Regions from separate parts of the Telluria sp. BA11 genome, predicted to be linked through region 3. Evidence: predicted binding sites of a transcription regulator. Region 3 holds the regulator's gene; each other region holds the start of a gene.

Region 1 (7,037 bases), 590 kb from region 3:
GTGCGCGTGCAGTGGATGCGCGAAGAAGAACACGCGTGGGAGCCGTTCGGCGCGGCGATGGTGGTGCAGGTGGCCGCCACGCTCGACAGCACCGGCCGCATCGCCGACTGGCAGCACGACGTCTTCACGCCACCGCACAACACGCGCCCCGGCAAGGCCGGTAACCTGCTGGCGGCCACGCACCTGGCGCGCCCGTTTGCGCCACCCGTTGCCAAGCCTGCGCCGCAACCCGAAGGCAGCGGCGACCGCAATGCGATTCCGTATTACGTGCTGCCCAATGCGCGCGTGGTGCACCACTTCCAGCCAAAGCCGGTGCTGCGCTCGTCGGCGCTGCGCGGCCTGGGCGCCTACTGCAATGTGTTTGCCATCGAAAGCTTCATGGACGAACTGGCGCGCGCCGCGAACAGCGACCCGGTCGCGTTCCGGCTGCGGCATCTGGACGATCCACGCGCTCTTGACGTGGTCAAGCTGGCGGCAGCAAAATTTGGCTGGGATGCGTACCGGCGCCCTGCCCGGCGCGGCCGCGGCTTCGCGTTTGCGCGCTACAAAAACCTGGCCTCGTACTGCGCCATCGCGGTGGAAGTCGAGGTGGCGCGCGAGACGGGCCTGGTGCGCATCACGCGCGCGGTGAGCGCCGTCGATTGCGGCGAGATCGTCAGCCCGGACGGCGTGCGCAACCAGATCGAGGGCGGCATCATCCAGTCGGCCAGCTGGACCTTGCTGGAACAGGTGCGCTTCGACGCATCGCGCGTGCTGACGGTGGATTGGGCATCATATCCGATCCTGCGCTTTGCCCAGGCGCCGGAGCAGATCGACGTGCACCTGATCGACCGCCCCGGCCAGCCGTTCCTGGGCACCGGCGAAGCGGCGCAGGGCCCGGCGGCAGCGGCGATTGCCAACGCGGTGTTCGACGCCTGCGGCCTGCGCATGCGCGACCTGCCGCTGGACCGCGCGCGGGTGCGCAAGGCCTAGCTACAGTCTAGTTGAACGCTTTCCAGAACATGTAGGCAGCCAGCGCGCACAGGATGACGCTGAAGATGCGCTGTAGTTGACGTACCGGCAGCTTGTGCGCGGTGCGCGCGCCCAGCGGCGCCATCGACACGCTGGCCAGCACGATGATCGCCAGCGCCGGCAGGTAGATGAAGCCCAGCGACCAGGGCGGCAACCCAGGTTCGCCCCAGCCGAAATAGACGTTCGACAGGGTCCCCATCAGCGCAACCGGAAAGCCGATCGCGGCACTGGTGGCCACGGCGTTATGGATGCGTACATTACAGCGCGTCATGAACGGCACCGAGACGAAGGCGCCGCCCGCCCCCACGAGCCCTGCCAGGATGCCGATCACGCTGCCCGCGGCAAACATGCCCGGCTTGCCGGGCAGCTCACGCGCCGCTGCCGGTTTTTTCCCGATCAGCATCTGGATCGCCGAGTACGCCACGAAGCAGCCGAAAAAGAAGGCCAGCACCGGGGTGTTCATCTGCTTGCCGATCCAGGGCCCGATCCACGCGCCGAGCAGGATGCCGGGCGTGAACAAGCGTACGATCGGCCACAGCACGGCGCCGTGCTTGTGATGCGCACGCACCGACGACAACGAGGTAAAGAAAATGGTGCCCAGTGAGGTGGCGATCGCCATGTGCACCACGAGTTCCTCGGGAAAGCCGCGCGCCGTGAAGATCATCGTGATGAACGGCACGAGGATCATGCCGCCGCCGACGCCAAGCAGGCCAGCCACGAAGCCACCAAACGCGCCCATCGCCAGCAGGGCCAGAATCAGCAGCGGATCGAATGCGAGCGCCATCATGTCGTTCCTTTGCCGCGCACGAGCGCGACGATGGTCGTGTACTGGGCTTTCGTGACCGGCGAGATCGACAGACGGCTGCCCTTTTGCAGCAGCACCATGTCGTCCAGCGCAGCCACCGTGCGCAGTTCGGCCAGCGGCACGAAGCGGCCCGCTTCGACCGCCTTGACATCGACCGAGATCCAGCGCGGCGTTTCGGGCGTGGCCTTCGGGTCGTGGTAATGGCTGGCGGCGTCGAACTGGGAGGCATCGGGGTACGGGCCACTGACGATTTCGGCGATGCCGGCCACGCCGGGCAGCTTGCCGCCCGAGTGGTAGAACAGCACGCCGTCGCCGACGGCCATGGCGTCGCGCATGAAGTTGCGCGCCTGGTAGTTGCGTACGCCAAACCAGGCCACGGTGGCACCGGGGGCGGCCAGGACGTCGTCGAAACTGACTTCGTCGGGCTCGGATTTCATCAACCAGTAGCGCATCGCGCTGTTCTCCCTGCCAGCACACGATGCATCGGATGCATCAGTGAATGCGCACATAAAAAAAGCGGCTGCGTACCGAGTGCGCAACCGCTTGTATGTTTAGTCCCCGCCTGTGCCGTTTTTGCCGGCATCCTGAACCACAACGGTTCAAGGCGGTCACGGTCAGATCAATTTCGGGTTCGTCGGACTAGCGACGCTCACACCCATCGAACTTGTTCCACGACCTATGCGTAAGAATGGTTCAAGGAATATATGGCAAATCTCGAACACCGCAGGGCAGAAGAGAGTTTACTCCTTTGACCAGCCCTGTCAAACGGATTCGGCCTTTCAGGACAGATTTTCCTGGCCCGCCAATACCCGATCGAGGACCGTGTGCATCGACTCGAGTTTTTGCTTGACCTCGAGGATCGACATGTCCGACAGCGGCCCTTGCGGCGACTTCACCGACAGGAATTCGGCAGCCACGCTCAGCGCCGCCATCACGGCGATGCGGTCGGTGCCCTTGACCTTGCCGGAATCGCGCAGCTGGCACATCTTGCCGTCGAGGTAGCTCACCGCTTCGCGCAGCGTGCGCTGTTCGCCGTCGCGGCACGCCAGACGGTAGGACTGGCCCATGATATGCACGTCGAGATGGATCATAGTGCCCCCTGACGACGAGCGTGGGCGAGATGCGGCGGGATCGGCGCATTGGGATCGGGCGGCGCCTCTTCGGCTGGTTCGGCTGCGGCAGATTCGTCTGCGTCGCCCGATGCGTCCGGCGGCTTCGGCAATTCGTCGAGCAATGCTTCGACGCGGCGCTGCGCCTCGATCAGGCGCTCCTTGAACGCGAGGTTCTCGGTGCTGAGCAAGGTATTGGCCTGGCGGAGCAGGTAATTCTCGGCGCGCAACGACTGGGTCAGTTGCGCAAGCCGGTCGATTTTGTCTGAGAGGTCTTGGAATTCGGAAATCATTCGACACTATAGGATCGAGTTGCTTTTTCCGTCAACCGGTGCCCATTGCCGTGCGGCAGTAATAACACGCTGGCGTGCGGCGTCAATGTGGTCGGCGGTGTACGCTGCCGCCCTCCGGTCGTGCCATCCACAGCCGACAAACGCTGGCAAACATTGCGCATATGCCAATGTCATGATTGCGCTATATCAAGTGTTTAAAATGTTTTCGCCATCATGCGCCTTGAAAAGGCAGGTTATCGTCCCTATAATTAGCACTCGTTAGCTGAGAGTGCTAACAACTCTTTGCAGACCGGCGCAGCATCATCAACTTGCTGCGACGGCGTCAAAAACGCCAGTTAATCCATTGAATATTAAGGAGTTTTGCATGAACCTTCGCCCTCTGCACGATCGCGTAATCGTGAAGCGTCTCGACCAGGAAACCAAAACTGCGTCCGGCCTGATCATCCCTGATGCCGCGGCAGAGAAGCCGGACCAAGGCGAAGTTCTCGCCGTTGGTAACGGTAAAGTGCAAGATAACGGCCAGCTCCGCCCTCTGGAAGTGAAAGTCGGCGATCGCGTGCTGTTCTCCAAGTATGGCGCTCAGACCGTCAAGATCGATGGCCAGGAACTGCTGGTGCTGCGCGAAGAAGAAATCCTCGCGATCGTCGCACTGTAATTTCTGACCCCACTCACGAACATTTCGGAGAAATAACAAATGGCAGCTAAAGAAGTAGTATTCGGCGACGCAGCGCGCGCCAAGATGGTCGAAGGCGTCAATATCCTCGCCAATGCAGTCAAAGTCACCCTGGGCCCGAAAGGCCGTAACGTCGTGCTCGAGCGCTCGTTCGGCGCGCCGACCGTCACCAAGGATGGTGTCTCGGTCGCCAAAGAAATCGAACTGAAAGACAAGCTGCAGAACATGGGCGCGCAGATGGTCAAGGAAGTTGCTTCCAAGACCAGCGACAACGCCGGTGACGGCACCACCACCGCGACCGTGCTGGCACAAGCCATCGTTCGCGAAGGCATGAAGTTCGTTGCCGCCGGCATGAACCCGATGGACCTGAAGCGCGGCATCGACAAGGCAGTTGCTGCCACCGTCGAAGAACTGCGCAAGATCGCCAAGCCAACCACCACCACCAAAGAGATCGCACAAGTCGGCGCCATTTCGGCCAACTCGGAAACCTCGATCGGTGAGCGCATCGCTGAAGCGATGGAAAAAGTGGGCAAGGAAGGCGTCATCACCGTGGAAGACGGCAAGTCGCTGAACGACGAACTGGACATCGTGGAAGGCATGCAGTTCGACCGCGGCTACCTGTCGCCGTACTTCATCAACAACCCGGACAAGCAAGTCGCCGTGCACGAAAACCCATTCGTCCTGCTGTGCGACAAGAAGATCTCGAACATCCGTGACCTGCTGCCGGTACTGGAACAAGTCGCGAAAGCTGGCCGTCCACTGGTCATCGTCGCTGAAGACATCGACGGCGAAGCGCTGGCGACCCTGGTCGTCAACAACATCCGCGGCATCCTGAAGACCGTCGCTGTCAAGGCCCCAGGCTTTGGCGACCGTCGCAAGGCCATGCTGGAAGACATCGCTGTCCTGACCGGCGGCCAGGTCATCGCTGAAGAAGTCGGCCTGACGCTCGAAAAGGTCACGCTGGAAGAGCTGGGCCAGGCCAAGCGCATCGAAGTCGGCAAGGAAAACACCATCATCATCGACGGCGCCGGCCAGGCTGAATCGATCGAAGGCCGCGTCAAGATGATCCGCGCCCAGATCGAAGAAGCGACCTCGGACTACGACCGCGAAAAACTGCAAGAGCGCGTGGCCAAGCTGGCCGGCGGCGTTGCCGTGATCCGCGTCGGTGCAGCCACCGAAGTCGAGATGAAGGAAAAGAAAGCACGCGTCGAAGATGCACTGCACGCTACCCGCGCTGCTGTGGAAGAAGGCATCGTTGCCGGCGGCGGCGTGGCCCTGCTGCGCGCTCGTGCCAACATCACTGTCAAGGGCGACAACCCTGACCAGGACGCTGGTATCAAGATCGTTCTGCGCGCAATGGAAGAGCCACTGCGCATGATCGTCCAGAACGCCGGCGAAGAGCCATCGGTCGTCGTTGCAGCAGTGTTGGCCGGCACCGGCAACTACGGCTACAACGCAGCCAACGGCACCTACGGCGACATGGTCGAAATGGGCGTGCTGGATCCAGCCAAGGTCACCCGTTCGGCACTGCAGAATGCAGCGTCGATCGCCGGCCTGATGCTGACCACCGATTGCATGGTGTCGGAACTGGCTGAAGACAAGCCAGCCGGCGGCATGGGTGGTATGGGCGGCATGGGCGGCATGGGTGGTATGGACGGCATGATGTGATTGCCGGGGCAGTCCGGGCGAAGCGCGCTGCAGGCTTCGCCCCCGCTACCCACGATAAAAAACCCGCGAGGTTCACACCTCGCGGGTTTTTTGTTGTCTGCGTTGTCTGCGTCTTTCAGCGGACGCGCGACCCCTTGCGACGCAGCCACAGCAGCGCAGCCAGTGCGATACCGCCGAGCCACAGCGTGCCTGGTTCAGGTACTTCGGTCGGCACGACCGGTTCGACCACGGTGTCGCCCGGCGGCGTTGGCGTCGTTGGCGTCGCCGGTACGGTCGGGATACCTGGCGTGCCAGGAGTACCCGGCGTACCAGGGGTACCAGGCGTACCAGGGGTCCCCGGCGTGTCGATACCGGTGCCTGGCGTCGGCGGGGACGGCGGCGTCTTGACCGGCAGTTCGGGCACGTCATTGCCGCCGCCGTCCGGCACGGGGACCGGAGGCGGTACCTCTTTGACGCCAGGGCGATCCGTGCCACCCGTGTCACCGGCGCCGACTGTCGGACTGACGCTTCCCGGCACCGTGCTTCCGCCACTATCCGTGGCCGGCGCTGGCACGTCATCGCGACCGCCGACAGGGCTGGCAGGGCCCAGCACGCCGCCAGCATAGATCGGCGTGCCATACCAGTTCGGCGCGCCAGGTGGCTGACCCTGGCGAGACGGCGTCGGCATTGGCGTCGTATTTTCCGGCGTCAGCAGACCAGCGCCATTGGGAAAGCTGATGGCATTGTAGCGCTGCCCCCCTTCCTCGCTGGTGATCAGGTCGTCCATGCCCACGGGCAGCATGTTGCCTTCTTCACCAATCGCGCCAGCCGTATCGGAGAAGTTGCCGACAGCAACCACGGTATCGAGTTCGGCTTCGGTTGGCCCGTGGGGTTCGACCGGATACTGCGGCACGTCCGAGATGCGGTTGGCACAGCGGGCGCGGATCTCGTGCTCGCCGTCGGTCAGGAGCGTCTCGCCCTGCTCGAGCATGACCTTCTTCGAGGTCCAGTAGATTTGATCGTTCTTCCGGTACGACACATAGACTGCGCGCGGGGCCGTCACCGTCACGGCGCGGGCATTGCCGACATTGAAGCTCGCGTAGTGCGCCGCCACGAGCCGGTCAGTTCGCAAGATCTGCGCCAGTTCGACCTTGTCCGCCACGCCACCCGGCACGACCGAGTGCCGGTAAATGCGCCGTGCCGCAGCTGTCTGCTGCGCCGTTGGTGGCGTCGCGCTCAATGCATGCGCCGGTGCGCCAGCGACCGGGGCCGCGTTCGACGCTGGTCCGAACATCGGCCAGCTGATCGATGGCGATGGCAGCACGACGCCGGCCACACCGACGGCAACGCCCAGTACGGCAAGCGTCATCAGGCGTTTTTCGCGGTGGGAGCTTCGTTCGAGACGACGTTGGTAAGTAGCGCGGTTGTCCATGCGGTGTACTGACTGGTAGGAATGTTCCTACAGAATATCATTACTCACATCAACTAAATCAGATGCC
Region 2 (7,037 bases), 1.4 Mb from region 3:
GTGGATGGCGCGCCTGAAGGCCGGCCTGTCCAAGACCTCGAGCAACCTGTCGCTGCTGTTCGTCGGTGCGCGCATCGACGAAGACCTGTACGACGAACTCGAAGCGGCGCTGCTGATGTCCGACGCCGGCATCGGCGCCACCGAACACCTGCTCACCGAACTGCGCCGCAAGGTCAAGGAAGACAAGCTGCTCGACGCGCCCGCCGTCAAGACAGCGCTCAAGAGCCTGATGATCGAGATGCTGCTGCCATTGCAAAAGCCGCTCGAGCTGGGCCGCCACGACCCGCTGGTGATGATGATCGCGGGCGTGAACGGCGCCGGCAAGACCACCACCATCGGCAAGCTGGCCAAACACATGCAAAGCTTCGACCAGTCGGTGCTGCTGGCTGCGGGCGACACGTTCCGCGCCGCCGCGCGCGAGCAGTTGATGGTCTGGGGCCAGCGCAATAACGTGACCGTGATTTCGCAGCAGTCGGGCGATCCGGCCGCCGTCGCGTTCGATGCGGTCCAGTCGGGCAAGGCGCGCGGCACCGACGTCGTCATGATCGACACGGCCGGCCGCCTGCCGACCCAGCTGCACCTGATGGAAGAGCTGAAGAAGATCAAGCGCGTGATCGGCAAGGGCATGGCGGGTGCACCCCATGAAATCCTGCTCGTCATCGACGGCAACACGGGCCAAAACGCGCTGGCGCAGGTCAAGGCGTTTGACGATGCACTGGGTTTGACGGGCCTGGTCGTTACCAAACTCGACGGCACCGCCAAGGGTGGCGTGCTGGCCGCGATCGCGCAGAACCGCCCGATTCCCGTGTACTTCATCGGCGTGGGCGAAAAGCTGGAAGACCTGCAGCCATTCAATGCCGAAGAATTCGTCGACGCGCTGCTCGGCTGAGCGGCTGATCGAACAAGGACACCATGATTGCATTCCAGTCAGTATCGAAGCAGTACACCCACGGCGACGCTCAGGGCAGCTACGCACTGCACGACGTCACGCTCGCCATCGGCAAGGGCGAGCTGGTCTACCTGGCCGGCCCGTCGGGCGCGGGCAAGTCGACCCTGATGAAAATGGTCGCCGGCGTCGAGCGGCCCACCAGCGGCAAGGTGATCGTCAGCGGGCATGACGTGGGGCGCATCAAGCCGGCCGGGATCCCGTTCCTGCGCCGTAATATCGGCATCATCTTCCAGCAACAGCGCCTGCTCAACGACCGCAATATCCTCGCCAATACGATGCTGCCGATGCTGGTCACCGGCGCGCGCACGGCCGAAGCCGAGCAGCGCGCCCGCGCCGCGCTCGACAAGGTTGGCCTGCTCGACCGCGCCCGCGCGATGCCGCTCGAACTGTCAGGTGGCGAACAGCAGCGCGTGGCCGTGGCCCGCGCGATCGTCAACCGGCCGCAGATCATCCTGGCCGATGAGCCAACGGCCAACCTCGACCGCGTCGCGGCCGACAAGGTGCTCGATGCGCTGCGCTCGTTCCATGCAGTGGGCGTCACGTGCGTGATCTCGACCCACGACGATTACGTGCTGGAGCGCGCCGAGCGCGTCATCCGCCTGGAAAATGGCCAACTGGTCGGAGGTGCAGCATGAGCCCGTGGTTGCGCCAGCACCGTTTCGCCCTGGTGGCCGCGCTGTCGACCGTGCGCAAGTCGCCCGGCAGCTTCCTGTTCAACGTGCTCGTCGTCGCGCTGGCGCTCACGCTGCCGTTCGCGGGCCTGACCCTGCTCGACAACGTACGGCCACTGTCCGAGCAGTTATCGGTCGACCCCGAGATCAGTCTGTTCATGCGCGAAGATGTCAGCCGGCCCGATGCACAAGCGTTGTTGCCGCAGATTCGCCAGATCGTCGCGCAGGGCAAGGGCGAAGTCATGTTCGTGCCGCGTGAAGAAGCGCTGGAATCGCTCAAGGCACGCAGCAGCCTGGGCGGGGTGCTGGAAACGCTGGGTGAGAACCCGTTGCCGGACAGTTACGTGATGAAGCTGGGCGGCTTTGCCAGCGCCGGCGCTGCGGCACAGGTCGACGCCATCACCGAGCGCCTGCGCGCCCTGCCGGGCGTCGAGACGGTGCAGGTCGACTCGGCCTGGGTCAAGCGTCTGGCCGCGCTGCTCGGGATCCTGCGCCTGGCCCTGCTGCTGCTGGCTGGCACGCTCGGCATCGTTGTCATCGCCGTGGTGTTCAATACCATCCGCCTGCAGGTGCTGACGCAGAAAGAAGAAATCTCGGTTTCGCAACTGCTCGGCGCGACCAATGACTTCATTCACCGCCCGTTCTTCTATACGGGCGCCCTGCTCGGCCTGTGCGCCGGCGGCGTGGCCCTGGGCGTGGTGGCGCTGGCCTTGCACCCGCTGAATGGCGCCATCGCCGAATTTGCGCGGCTGTATGGCTCGCAATTCCAGCTGATGGCGCTGGGAGGGCTGGAAATTGCTGGCTTGCTGGCAGTGAGTGCCGGACTGGGCCTGATCGGCGCCATGCTGTCGGTACGGCGTCACCTGGCACGGGGACGCTGACAGGCTACAGGGGTGCCGACAGCGGCACTCCTACAATATTGCTGAATAAAAAAGATTGATTCAGGGTGTTGAAAATGCCGGAAGTGGCACCACTTCCAGAGCAGGGCGAGGCGGCCGTTGTGCTGCCTCCCCAATTACCTGGCTGTCGGAATGCGCCGCAGTGCGCCCATACTCCTACGGTCACGTCGCACTTCCCTACGCTGTCTTGCGTAGAACTCCTACAGGCCTCCCCAGTCGTACGTGCGCCATTCAACAGAGAGCTTGCCTGTTGCGCCTTACTCTGAACCTGTACGCGATTTCCAGTGTTTATCGGCTCTTTTCTGAGCTGCATCAAACGAATATTCAAGTGCTGTTCTACAGTAAGTTTGCTTGTGGATTTAATTCCTATAGGCAATACTTTGGACAGTCTTAAGTTCTGGCCACGTTCTGGCACTCTCTCTGGGGGAGTGCTAATATATGGTCCAAGGCAATCAAATTTCAAGCAAAAGTATCCGCATGACGAAGCGATATTCGCTTCAGGATGGCGTCACCGGCATGAGGCCGAGGCCTATCAGGATGCAGCAAGATTATTAAAAGGGAAATAAACATGTCCGCACAATCCGCATTGGTCCCGACCAACAATCGTGCTCTGGGACTAGGTTTCACCGGCAATCTCGGCAATATCGATGCGTACATTTCGGCAGTGAACCGCCTGCCAATGCTGACGCACGAAGAAGAGATGTCGCTGGCAAAGCGGCTGCGCGACGATAACGATCTCGACGCAGCGCAAAAGATGGTGTTGTCGCACCTGCGCTTGGTGGTGTCGATCGCGCGTGGCTATCTGGGCTACGGCCTGCCACACGCCGACCTGATCCAGGAAGGCAATATCGGCCTGATGAAAGCAGTCAAGCGTTTCGACCCGAACCAGGGCGTGCGCCTGGTGTCGTACGCGATGCACTGGATCAAGGCCGAGATGCATGAGTACATTCTCAAAAACTGGCGTCTGGTCAAAGTCGCGACGACGAAGGCACAGCGCAAGCTGTTCTTCAACCTGCGCAGCAACAAGACCGGCCTGGATGCGATGTCGCCGGGTCAGGTCGATGATCTGGCCAAGCTGCTGGGCGTCAAGCGCGAAGAAGTGATCGAAATGGAAACCCGTCTTTCGGGCCGCGATATCGCACTCGAGTCGCCAACCGACGATGAAGACGACAAGTTCTCGCCGATCGCTTACCTGTCGTCGGAACAGCAAGAACCGACCAAGGTCATCGAAGCGCAGCAGGTCACGCGCCTGCAGTCGGAAGGCCTGGAATCGGCGCTCGGCAAGCTGGACCCGCGTTCGCGCCGCATCATCGAAGCGCGCTGGCTGGCCAACGACGACGGTTCGGGCGCCACGCTGCACACGCTGGCGGAAGAATTCAGCGTGTCGGCCGAGCGCATTCGCCAGATCGAGTCGGCTGCACTCAAAAAGATGAAGGGTGCGCTGACGGCATTTGTCTGAGCCGTCCTGCCATCTCTGAAACCCCGCTTCGGCGGGGTTTTTTCTTGTGCGGCTTTGCGCTTTTCGACCCCGACTTGGCGGTTTTTTGTTCCGTGGCCGCCACGAAACCGGGGTAACTTGAACGCGTGAAGCCGCCGCCGACACGTTTGTCGCCCATTGGCTAGAATGGTTCTTCTGACACGTCAGCTCAAGGAAAAGCCATGCCTGATTCAACGCCGTATGTTCCACCAACTGTCTGGACCCCACCCGCCACCCCGGGCGGCGCCTTTGCCAATATCAATCGCCCGGTCGCCGGACCGACGCACGACCAGGCGCTGCCGGTGGGCGAGCATCCGCTGCAACTGTATTCGCTGGCCACGCCCAATGGCGTGAAGGTCTCGATCATGCTCGAAGAACTGCTGGCCGCCGGCCATGCGGGCGCCGAGTACGATGCCTGGCTGATCCGCATTAACGAAGGCATGCAGTTCTCGAGCGGCTTCGTTGACGCCAACCCGAATTCGAAGATCCCTGCCCTGGTCGACCGCAGTGGCGCCGAGCCCGTGCGCGTGTTCGAATCGGGTGCGATCCTGGTGTACCTGGCCGAGAAATTCGGCGCGTTCCTGCCGAAGGATGGCGTGGCGCGCACCGAGACGATGAACTGGCTGTTCTGGCAGATGGGTTCGGCGCCATTCATGGGCGGCGGCTTTGGCCACTTCTATGCGTATGCGCCGGAAAAGCTGCAATACCCGATCGACCGCTACGCGATGGAAACCAAGCGCCAGCTCGACGTGCTCGACCGCCATCTGGCCGACAACCGCTACATGGCCGGCGACGACTACACGATCGCCGACATGGCCATCTGGCCGTGGTATGGCGGCATGGTGCTCGGCCAGTTGTACGATGCGGCCAAATTTTTGTCGGTGCACGAGTACAAGCACGTCAAACGCTGGGCCGATGCGATCGCGGCGCGGCCCGCCGTGGTGCGTGGACGCAAGGTCAACCGCTCGTTCGGGCCGGCGGAAGACCAGGTGCTGGAACGCCACAGCGCTGCCGACCTCGACTGACCTCCCTGCCCTTCCCTGGGCATGCTCCGCTGCATGCCCAGCCACCGTTCCCGCCCTGCCTCAGGATTTGGGCGGGCGCTTCTTGTCCGGGCGCTTCGTCGCGCGCGCCTTGTGCTGCTCCCAGCGCGCAGCAGGCAGGCGCGCATCTTGCAGCGCGCTGGCGCGCGTGTCCTGGTAATACGGCACGTCCGCCCACGCCACTTCGACCACGACTTCACGGACATCAAACAGTTGCTGCGTCTCGAACGCCAGCTCGCCAGACCCGCCAGACCCAACAGCGCGCGACAGCTTGACGATCTTGTCGGGCACGCTCAGGTGGATCTCGGCCTGGCTGCCCGGATCGACATGCCGGAACACGGGCAGTTTGCCCGCCAGGCCCGGGATGACTTCGCGGCCTTCGTCGGACAGGGCCAGTGTCAGGGTGCGCGTGGCCGGGTCGTAGCGCGTCGCGCGCACTTCGGCCACATAATGCAGCGCCCGTGCTGCCTTGTTTTGCAACCGCACGACGACCTGAAGATGCGTGTCCACCGGCGCCACCGACTGGATGGCTGCGGTCAGGTCGTCGGGTTTGCTGTCGTCGCTCGCCATGTATCCCCCTCGTCCAATGCCTGCACTCGGCCCAGCACGCGAGCCACGGCCGTGATATCGGGAAAACGCTCGCCCAATCGTTGCCGGAAGCGGTTTTTGCTCTTTGTCGTCTGCAGCAGCGCCCGTTCGCAAAACCCCAGCTCGTGCCGCACCTGCGCGGCCGGCAACGCCGCCCACAAGGTGCTGATCGGTACCTCGGGCGCCCATGCGTCGAGCGCCTCGGTGAAGGCGCGGCCGATCGCCGGGGCGTCGGCGCCCGCCAGATACCGGGTCAGCAGCGCGTGCATCAGCCTGACTGGCGCGACGAGCGCCCACTGCATGTAGGGGCTGGGCCAGGCACGGTCGCGCAGCAATGCCAGCAACTGTGCTGGCGCCTCGGTGGACTGCCCTGCTCCGCTGTCCCAATAGGCGCTGGTACGGAGCAAGGCGGCGTGGCGACGCTCGGCATGAAGACGATCGGGGTGCAACGCGATGAAGGCGGCGCCCAGTTGCGTGCTGCTCATCACGCGACGGCCCCGCTCGACCATGACGTTCCAGAAGTCGAGCAAGGGGTCGACGAAGCCTTCGAGCAGCTGACATCGCAGCGACTGGTCGCCCGCCATGAGCGTGCAGGCTTGCGGTGAAAACGCATAATAGTCGTGAAAGAAATGCTCGAAGAACGCATGACCGATGTCGGTGCCGCGCACGAAATGGTCACGCGCGCAGCGTAGCATCTGCACTTGCCGCGACCCGGGCGACCTGGACACGAGCGTGGCAATGATGCAGCAGCTTTCGCAATCCGAATCAGTTTTGCCGCAATGGTTACCGGGGTCGCGCAGCGTTGCGCTGGCGCCCTGCCGGCTGGCCAGATCGGTGCGCAGATCGTTTTCGTCGATGATCGCGGCGCGTTCTTCCGGCGACGACGGGTCGCAGATGCCGGTAACGGCCAGCAGGCTGTTGGTAACGACGCGAAAGGCATGGGAAAACTCGTGGTACAGCGCGACAGGCGGGGATACCGGCAAATCGAGCGAGCCGCCCGAGCCGGCTCTGGCCACGCAAACGGTCAGCTTTGTATCGTAGATGATGAGGCACTGTTCGGTGGGATTGAGGCTGGCGCCGGGCAAGCCGCTCGACCTGGGGGGCAGGACGGTGGCATTGTTGGCCATCAACGAGCCATCGCCGAGCACCAGCGACTTGAGGCCGGCGACGACGATCGTGTCGACGTTGTTCGCGCCGCTGCCGTAATTTGGCGAAAACGCCGTGTTGATCATGGCATCGAGACGCAGCCGGGGCGGGCCGTTGCCGGTGCGGGTGTAGGTCATGCGCTGCTTGCCGGCGGCCGGATCGGCAATGCCCAGCCCCGTATCGTTGGCGATGATCGACATGTCGATGAAGCCTTGTGCCGGATCGAGGTCGTCCGACCCGATGCCTGTCGCATCCTGCAGGATG
Region 3 (7,037 bases):
ATCCTGGTGCGCGTGCCCGAAAACGCGTCGCCCGAGCAGATCGCTGCCCGCGCCGCGCGCGCCGAAGAAGTGATGCGCCAGCTGCGCACCGGCGCCGACTTCGCGCGCATGGCCTCGACGTATTCCGACGCACCGGACGCGCTCAAGGGCGGCGATATCGGCTGGCGCGATGCCGACCGCCTGCCGCCGAATTTCTCGACCGAGCTGCGCAAGCTGGAAGCTGGTCAGGTCACGCCGATCCTCAAGACCAACGTCGGCTTCCACATCCTGAAACTGGCCGGCAAGCGTTCGCTGGCCAGCGAGACCGACAAGGCCGTCGTCGAGCAGACCCGCGCACGCCACATCCTGCTCAAGGTCACGCCGACCATGACCGAGGCTGAGGTCAAGCGCAAGCTGCTCGAAATCAAGGAGAAGATGGCCAACAACGCCGGCACCTTCGAAGATCTGGCGCGCCAGTACTCGCAGGATGGTTCGGCCAGCAAGGGCGGCGATCTGGGCTGGCTGTATCCGGGCGACACCGTGCCGGAATTCGAGACCGCGATGAATGCCCTGAAGCCGGGCGATACGTCCGACATCGTGCAGTCGCCGTTCGGCTTCCACCTGATCCAGGTCGTCGAGCGCAAGAGCGAAGACGTGACGCAGCAGAAAGAGCGCAACGTGGCGCGCCAGGTCCTGCGCGACCGCAAGATGCAGGAAGCGATGGAAGACTGGATGCGCCAGGTGCGCGACCGTGCCTACGTCGAGTTCCGCGAGGAGCAGTAAGCCATGAGTGCGCCGCTGGCGCACCAACGTCCCACGCTGGCGATCACGGTCGGCGAGCCGGCCGGCATCGGCCCCGAGATCGCGATCCGCGCCGCCTGGGCCATGCGCGATGAGGCCGACTGCGTGCTGGTGGGCGACGCTGCCTTCCTGGCGCTCACGGCCAGCCTGATCGACCCTGATATCCGCCTGGCCGCCCTGTCGACCCAGGCGCTGCGCAATGGCGGCCTGCCGCACTTCGGCGCCGCGCGGCTGGCCGTGATCGACGTGCCGCTCGACGCCCACGTGGTGCCGGGCCGGCTCGATCCCGAGAATGGCCGCGCCGTGCTGGCCACGCTCGACCTGGCGATTGAAGGCTGCGAGCGGGGCTGGTTCGACGGCATCGTCACCGCGCCGCTGCAAAAAAGCACGATCAACGATGCCGGTGTCGCGTTCTCCGGTCACACCGAATACCTGGCCGAAAAGACCGGCACGCCGAAAGTGGTGATGATGCTGGCGGGCTCGCCAGGCGAGGATCAACCGTACCTGCGCGTTGCGCTTGCTACCACCCATCTGCCGCTGAAGGATGTTCCGGGCGCGCTCACGCGCGAGAACCTGACCCAGGTGCTCGACATCCTGCACGCGGATCTGACCACCAAGTTCGGCATCGCCGCGCCCGTCATCCTGGTCACCGGCCTGAACCCGCACGCGGGCGAGAACGGTTACCTGGGCCGCGAGGAAATCGACGTCATCACGCCGGTGCTCGAGGCAGCGCGTGCGCGCGGCATCGACGCGCGCGGCCCGTATCCGGCCGACACGCTGTTCCAGCCGAAGTACCTGAAAGACGCCGACTGCGTGCTGGCGATGTACCACGATCAGGGTCTGCCAGTGCTCAAGCACGCAACCTTCGGGCGCGGCATCAATGTCACGCTCGGCCTGCCGTTGATCCGCACCTCGGTCGACCATGGCACCGCGCTCGACCTGGCCGCGCAGGGCCTCGGCCTGGCCGATTGCGGCAGCATGATCGAAGCGATCGGCGCGGCCATGCACATGGTGCTGGCGCAACGCGCGGCCGGTATCAAATAATCAAGAAAGCATTCATGAAACACGTAGCACGCAAGCGCTTCGGCCAGAACTTCCTGACCGACAAGCAAGTCCTCTCCGACATCATCGACGCCATCGCACCGCGCCAGGGCGAGACCATGGTCGAAATTGGACCGGGCCTGGCCGCGATGACGGCGCTGCTGCTCAAGCAGCTCGACCACATGCACGTCGTCGAGCTCGACCGCGATCTGGTCACGCGTCTGGAAAAAGCTTATCCGCGCGAGCGCCTGACCGTGCATTCGGGCGACGCCCTGAAGTTTGATTTCGGCGCGATTCCGGTGGCCGAGGGACAGAAGCTGCGCGTGGTGGGCAACTTGCCGTACAACATTTCCAGCCCGCTGCTGTTTCACCTGGCGGACTTCGCCCACCTGATCGAAGACCAGCACTTCATGCTGCAAAAGGAAGTAGTCGAGCGCATGGTGGCCGAGCCGGGCAGCAAGACCTACGGCCGCCTGTCGGTGATGCTGCAATGGCGCTACGACATGTCGCTGATGTTCATCGTGCCGCCGACCGCGTTCGATCCACCACCGCAGGTCGAATCGGCCATCGTGCGCATGGTGCCTGTCAAGCAGCAACTGCCGTGCGACGCCAAGCGCCTTGAAGCGGTGGTGGCCAAGGCCTTCTCACAGCGGCGCAAGGTCATTCGCAATTGCGTGGCAGGGATGTTCACCGAGGCGCAGCTGGTGGAAGCGGGCATCGATCCGAGCGTACGGCCCGAAGCCGTCAGCCTGGCGCAGTATGTGGCGCTGGCCAATCTGCCAAGCCAGGCATAGTTTTCGCAGCCATCCGGCCCGCATGTCCCAGATCAAAGCGCCTTCAGGGCGCTTTTTTCATGGGCATGCTGCTGGACGGGCAAAAAAAAGGCCCGCTACAAGAGCGGGCCGAAATCCAATTCTTTTCTGAGGAGAGTTGGAGGAGACAGGATCAGTATGCTGCGTTACAGCATATAAGTCCAATTTTCCTTTCGCATACTCGACATAAGAATTTCGTATAACTTTCTAAGTCTATGCAGCGACGCACGTCACGTTGACGTTGCTCACCGTAGCGTCACCCATGGTGCCGGTCGGGTTCACGATAGTGCAGACCTGGCCAGCCGGCTGCTTGCTGACCGTGACGCCGTAGGTCGTGCCGAATTTCACCGCAGGCAGCGCGTAGGTAATCGGCGTCGTGGCAGGCGGGGTTGCCGGCGTTGCAGCCGTGTAGGTGCCACCCGTGCTGCCGTTGGCCAGCACCAGGCCGGCGCCGGTCAGGCCAGTGATCGTGCCACCGACAGTGAATTCGTTGATCTCGCAATCAATCGCGATATCGATCGATACAAGGCGGCCCGCCGTGTCGGCGTTATTGGCGTAAAGGCCGCCTTCAGGAGCGCTCGGCACGCAGGTCTGGTGTGCCGGCTGCGTGGTCACGGTGACGGCATAGGTGTCGCCATATTCCAGCTTGTCGGGGAAGGCAAAGCGTACCGCTGCGCCGGCAGTCGTTGGCGGTGCAACCTTTAATGGAACGCCGGCATTGCTCAGGACCAGGCCATCATAAACGAGTCTGGTCACCGAACCGGCAACGGTGAACTCGGCTTTGTCGCTGCCACCACAGGCGGCCAGGCTTGCAGCCAGCGCCAGCGCAAGCGCCGGGCGGATCAGGGAAGACTTCATGCGTTTGACTCCAGGAAAATTAAGGTGCGCACGTGACGGTCACGTTGTTCACATCGGCTGCGCCCATGGTGCCGACGCCGTTGGCGATGGTGCAGCTCTGGTTGGCAGGATTCGTCAGGATCGACACACCATATGGGGCGTCTTGTGCAACACGTGCCATGGTGAACGTGGTTGCGCCGGCGGGAACGATGACGCGGTCGGCGCCGTTGATCAGGACCAGTTCGCCCTTGAGATTGCTGACTGTGCCGCCGAGGGCTTGCGTCTTGAAGTCGCAAGAGATTCGAATGTTGGTGACATCGAAGCCAGCGCGACCTTTGTTGTAAAGGTATTGGCAAGTAGTGATGTCCACATTCGACGGTACACTCTTGACCTGCACATCGTACTTGTCATCCGACGAAATCAGCTCAGGAAAGCGGAACGTGGTCACACCGGTGCCGTTCGACGGAACCGGCACCTCGAACTCCGAGCCGCCGTTATTCATCAGGACCATGCCCGGCTTGGTCACGCCGGTAATCGTACCAGCCAGCAGTAGTTGACCATCGCTACCACCGCACGCCGTCAGCAGGACCGCGCATGCCAGCGCTGCGCTTGCGCGCAGGTAGGAACTCTTCATATATTCTCCAAATAATCTAGCGGGAAAGCGCAGGCTGCGCGGTTGGAATCAAAAAATCGCTCAACATTTTAGTTCATTTATTAGGCAACCGGTCCATTTGCGCCCCATTTCCATGTGTATCAGGTTGTAAGCACAATGTCATATGAGCAACGCGCAGCCCGTGCGGTTTGCTTTTGGCCGTATGCATCGCTATGCTGGCGTAGCGTTTTTTCATGCCTGTTCCCTGGAAGCCGATGACCCGCCATCCCTGGCCCAAAGCCGTACTGTTCGACCTCGACGATACCCTGTGGCCGATCGCGCCCGTGATCCGGGCTGCCGAAACCATTCTGTATGCGTGGTTGCAGCAGCATGCGCCGCGCGTGGCCGGGCGGTTCACGATCGACAGCCTGCGCAAGGCGCGCCTGGAATTGCTGGCCCGCGAGCCCCAGTACGGGATCGACCTGAGCGCGCTACGCCACGCCGGCCTGGTCGCCGCGTTCGAGCAGGCGGGGGAGGACGTCGCCCGGGTGGAGGAGGCCATGGTCGTCTTCGTTGCCGCGCGCAATGCCGTGACGCTGTATGACGATGTGGCGCCGGGCCTCGCGCGGCTCCGGCAGCGCGCGCTGCTGGGCTCGGTTACGAACGGCGTGGCCGACCTGGTCACCATCGGCTTGGCCGACCAGTTCCAGGCATCCGTGGCGGCGCGCGACTTTGGCGCCGCCAAGCCGGATCCGGGGATTTTCCTGGCAGGCTGCGCTGCGCTCGGGGTGCTGCCGGCCGACACCCTGTATGTGGGCGATGATTTGCTGCTCGACGTCCAGGGCGCCCAGCAGGCAGGTTTGCGCGCCGCCTGGATGAACCGCAGCGGCAAGATCAACGAGCTGGCCGACCAGGTGCGCCCCGATGTCGAGGTGAACAGCATCGATGCGTTGCTCGACTGGCTCGATGCGGCGCACGAGCTGCCACAGGAGCCGCCACACGAGTTGCCACACGGATCCGCGCCGATGCGCGTATAACACTGGGACGGACAGCAGGCCTTGCGCTGCCGTGCCGCGCCCCAATTTGATTCTCATCCCAGCACCACAGAAAAAGACGCTTCCCGGAACCATGCAACTCGATCACCGTGCCCAAACCCTGCTCAAAGCGCTTGTCGAACGCTATATCGCCGACGGCCAGCCGGTCGGCTCGCGCGCGCTGTCCAAGCTGTCGGGCCTGGAATTGTCGCCCGCGACGATCCGCAACATCATGGCCGACCTCGAGGACATGGGGTTCGTCGCCAGTCCCCACACCTCGGCTGGCCGGATTCCAACACCGCGCGGCTACCGCGTGTTTGTCGATACCTTATTGACCGTCAAGCAACTCGATGAAACGACGGTTGGCGCCGAGCGCATGCGCCTGCCGCTGCAGCATCCGCAAAAGCTGATCGCCAACGCGGCCCAGATGCTCTCGTCGCTGTCGCAGTTTGCCGGCGTGGTGCAGAGCCCGCGCCGCGAATCGGTGTTCCAGCAGATCGAATTCTTGCGCCTGTCCGAAAAGCGCATCCTGCTCGTGATCGTCGATCCGCGCGGCGATGTGCAGAACCGCCTGCTGCTGACCGATGTCGACTACACGCCGGCGCAATTGTCGCAGTCGGCCAATTACCTGAACCAGAACTTTGCCGGCCAGTCATTCGACGGCGTGCGCCAACGCCTCAGTGGCGAACTGCGCCAGTTGAGCGACGACATGGGGCGCCTCATGCATGCGGCGGTCGAGGCCGGCAGCGAAGCGATGGCCGAGAGCGACGACGTGGTCATTTCCGGCGAGCGCAACCTGCTGTCGGTGACCGACCTGTCGTCGAATATGAGTTCGCTGCGCCAGATGTTCGAGATGTTCGAGCAAAAGACCGGCCTGATGCAGTTGCTGGACATGTCGAGCAAGGCCGGGGGCGTGCAGATCTTCATCGGCGGCGAATCGAACCTGGTGCCGATGGACGAGATGAGCGTGGTCACTGCGCCGTACGCGGTCGACGGCCGCATCGTTGGCACATTGGGCGTCATCGGTCCCACGCGGATGGCGTACGAGCGGGTGATTCCGATCGTCGACATCACCGCCAAGCTGCTGTCGAACGCACTGAGCCAGCCTTAACAGTTTTCTACTGTTACCAAGACGCAAAAAGGGCGCACGGGAAATCCGATGCGCCCTTTTGCTGTGCAGCCTTGCCGGCTGCGAATAACTTAGCTTGCCTTGCGCGCCGCCTGGCACTGCGGGCAACTGCCGTAGATCGCCAGCGCATGATCGACGATCGTGTAGCCGTGGGTTTCGGCGATCATTTTCTGGCGCTGCTCGATTTCGTCGTCGTAGAATTCTTCGACCCGGCCGCAGGTGACGCAGACGAGGTGATCGTGGTGCGAGCCGGCGTTGAGTTCGTAGATGGCCTTGCCGGTTTCGAAGTGGTTGCGGTTGAGCAGGCCGGCCTGCTCGAATTGCGTCAGGACGCGGTAGACGGTAGCCAGACCGACGTCCATGTTTTCAGCCAACAGGATCTTGTAGACATCTTCGGCGGTGAGGTGACGCACGGCGCTGTTCTGGAAGATTTCCAGGATTTTCAGGCGCGGGAGCGTGGCCTTCAGGCCGCTTGCCTTCAGGTCGGTCGGATTGTTACTCATGTTTGTTACTCGCATATTGGCGGAGTGCTTTATGATATAGCGTTTTGAAAGCTCCCGCTCGATTTGAGGTTACCTATGCGCGTCAAACAAGCCGTATCCCATCGATTTTCCGCCAAGGCGGTGCTGGCGGCAGGTCTCGTCTGCACGCTGACGCTGTCCGGCTGCGCGTCCTGGCGCAACCAGACCCGTCCGGCGCCACCGGTGGCAACGGACTCGGCGGCCACCGCGGCCGACGCCGACAAATCGGCCGCCATCGCCAATGCCGGCGCGCAGACCGTGCAGGCTTCGCGCCTGCAAAAGTTCCTGTGG

What was found. The regulator HrcA, encoded in region 3, represses chaperone genes, less so after heat shock. The targets are predictions, from matches to a motif close to TTAGCACTCNNNNNNNNNGAGTGCTAA.
Region 1: the regulator HrcA is predicted to act here: its motif matches at 3,467-3,493, upstream of groES (co-chaperone GroES).
Region 2: the regulator HrcA is predicted to act here: its motif matches at 2,928-2,954, upstream of rpoH (RNA polymerase sigma factor RpoH).

The regions. Positions count from the first base shown of each region.
Region 1 is NZ_CM155275.1:1,576,262-1,583,298, forward strand. It holds gene AC1MGT_RS06935 (xanthine dehydrogenase family protein molybdopterin-binding subunit) at 1-972, shown strand, start outside; gene AC1MGT_RS06940 (sulfite exporter TauE/SafE family protein) at 980-1,798, opposite strand; gene AC1MGT_RS06945 (EVE domain-containing protein) at 1,795-2,268, opposite strand; RNA gene ssrS (6S RNA) at 2,368-2,549, opposite strand; gene AC1MGT_RS06955 (cell division protein ZapA) at 2,596-2,907, opposite strand; gene AC1MGT_RS06960 (hypothetical protein) at 2,904-3,218, opposite strand; gene groES (co-chaperone GroES) at 3,583-3,873, shown strand; gene groL (chaperonin GroEL) at 3,913-5,559, shown strand; gene AC1MGT_RS06975 (PEP-CTERM sorting domain-containing protein) at 5,675-6,907, opposite strand.
Region 2 is NZ_CM155275.1:3,606,243-3,613,279, reverse strand. It holds gene ftsY (signal recognition particle-docking protein FtsY) at 1-889, shown strand, start outside; gene AC1MGT_RS15960 (cell division ATP-binding protein FtsE) at 913-1,584, shown strand; gene ftsX (permease-like cell division protein FtsX) at 1,581-2,501, shown strand; gene rpoH (RNA polymerase sigma factor RpoH) at 3,088-3,978, shown strand; gene yghU (glutathione-dependent disulfide-bond oxidoreductase) at 4,179-5,021, shown strand; gene AC1MGT_RS15940 (hypothetical protein) at 5,082-5,609, opposite strand; gene AC1MGT_RS15935 (hypothetical protein) at 5,576-7,037, opposite strand, start outside.
Region 3 is NZ_CM155275.1:2,170,037-2,177,073, reverse strand. It holds gene AC1MGT_RS09535 (peptidylprolyl isomerase) at 1-762, shown strand, start outside; gene pdxA (4-hydroxythreonine-4-phosphate dehydrogenase PdxA) at 766-1,824, shown strand; gene rsmA (16S rRNA (adenine(1518)-N(6)/adenine(1519)-N(6))-dimethyltransferase RsmA) at 1,839-2,615, shown strand; gene AC1MGT_RS09520 (hypothetical protein) at 2,847-3,491, opposite strand; gene AC1MGT_RS09515 (hypothetical protein) at 3,511-4,104, opposite strand; gene AC1MGT_RS09510 (HAD family hydrolase) at 4,338-5,099, shown strand; gene hrcA (heat-inducible transcriptional repressor HrcA) at 5,191-6,207, shown strand; gene fur (ferric iron uptake transcriptional regulator) at 6,297-6,728, opposite strand; gene AC1MGT_RS09495 (outer membrane protein assembly factor BamE) at 6,804-7,037, shown strand, end outside.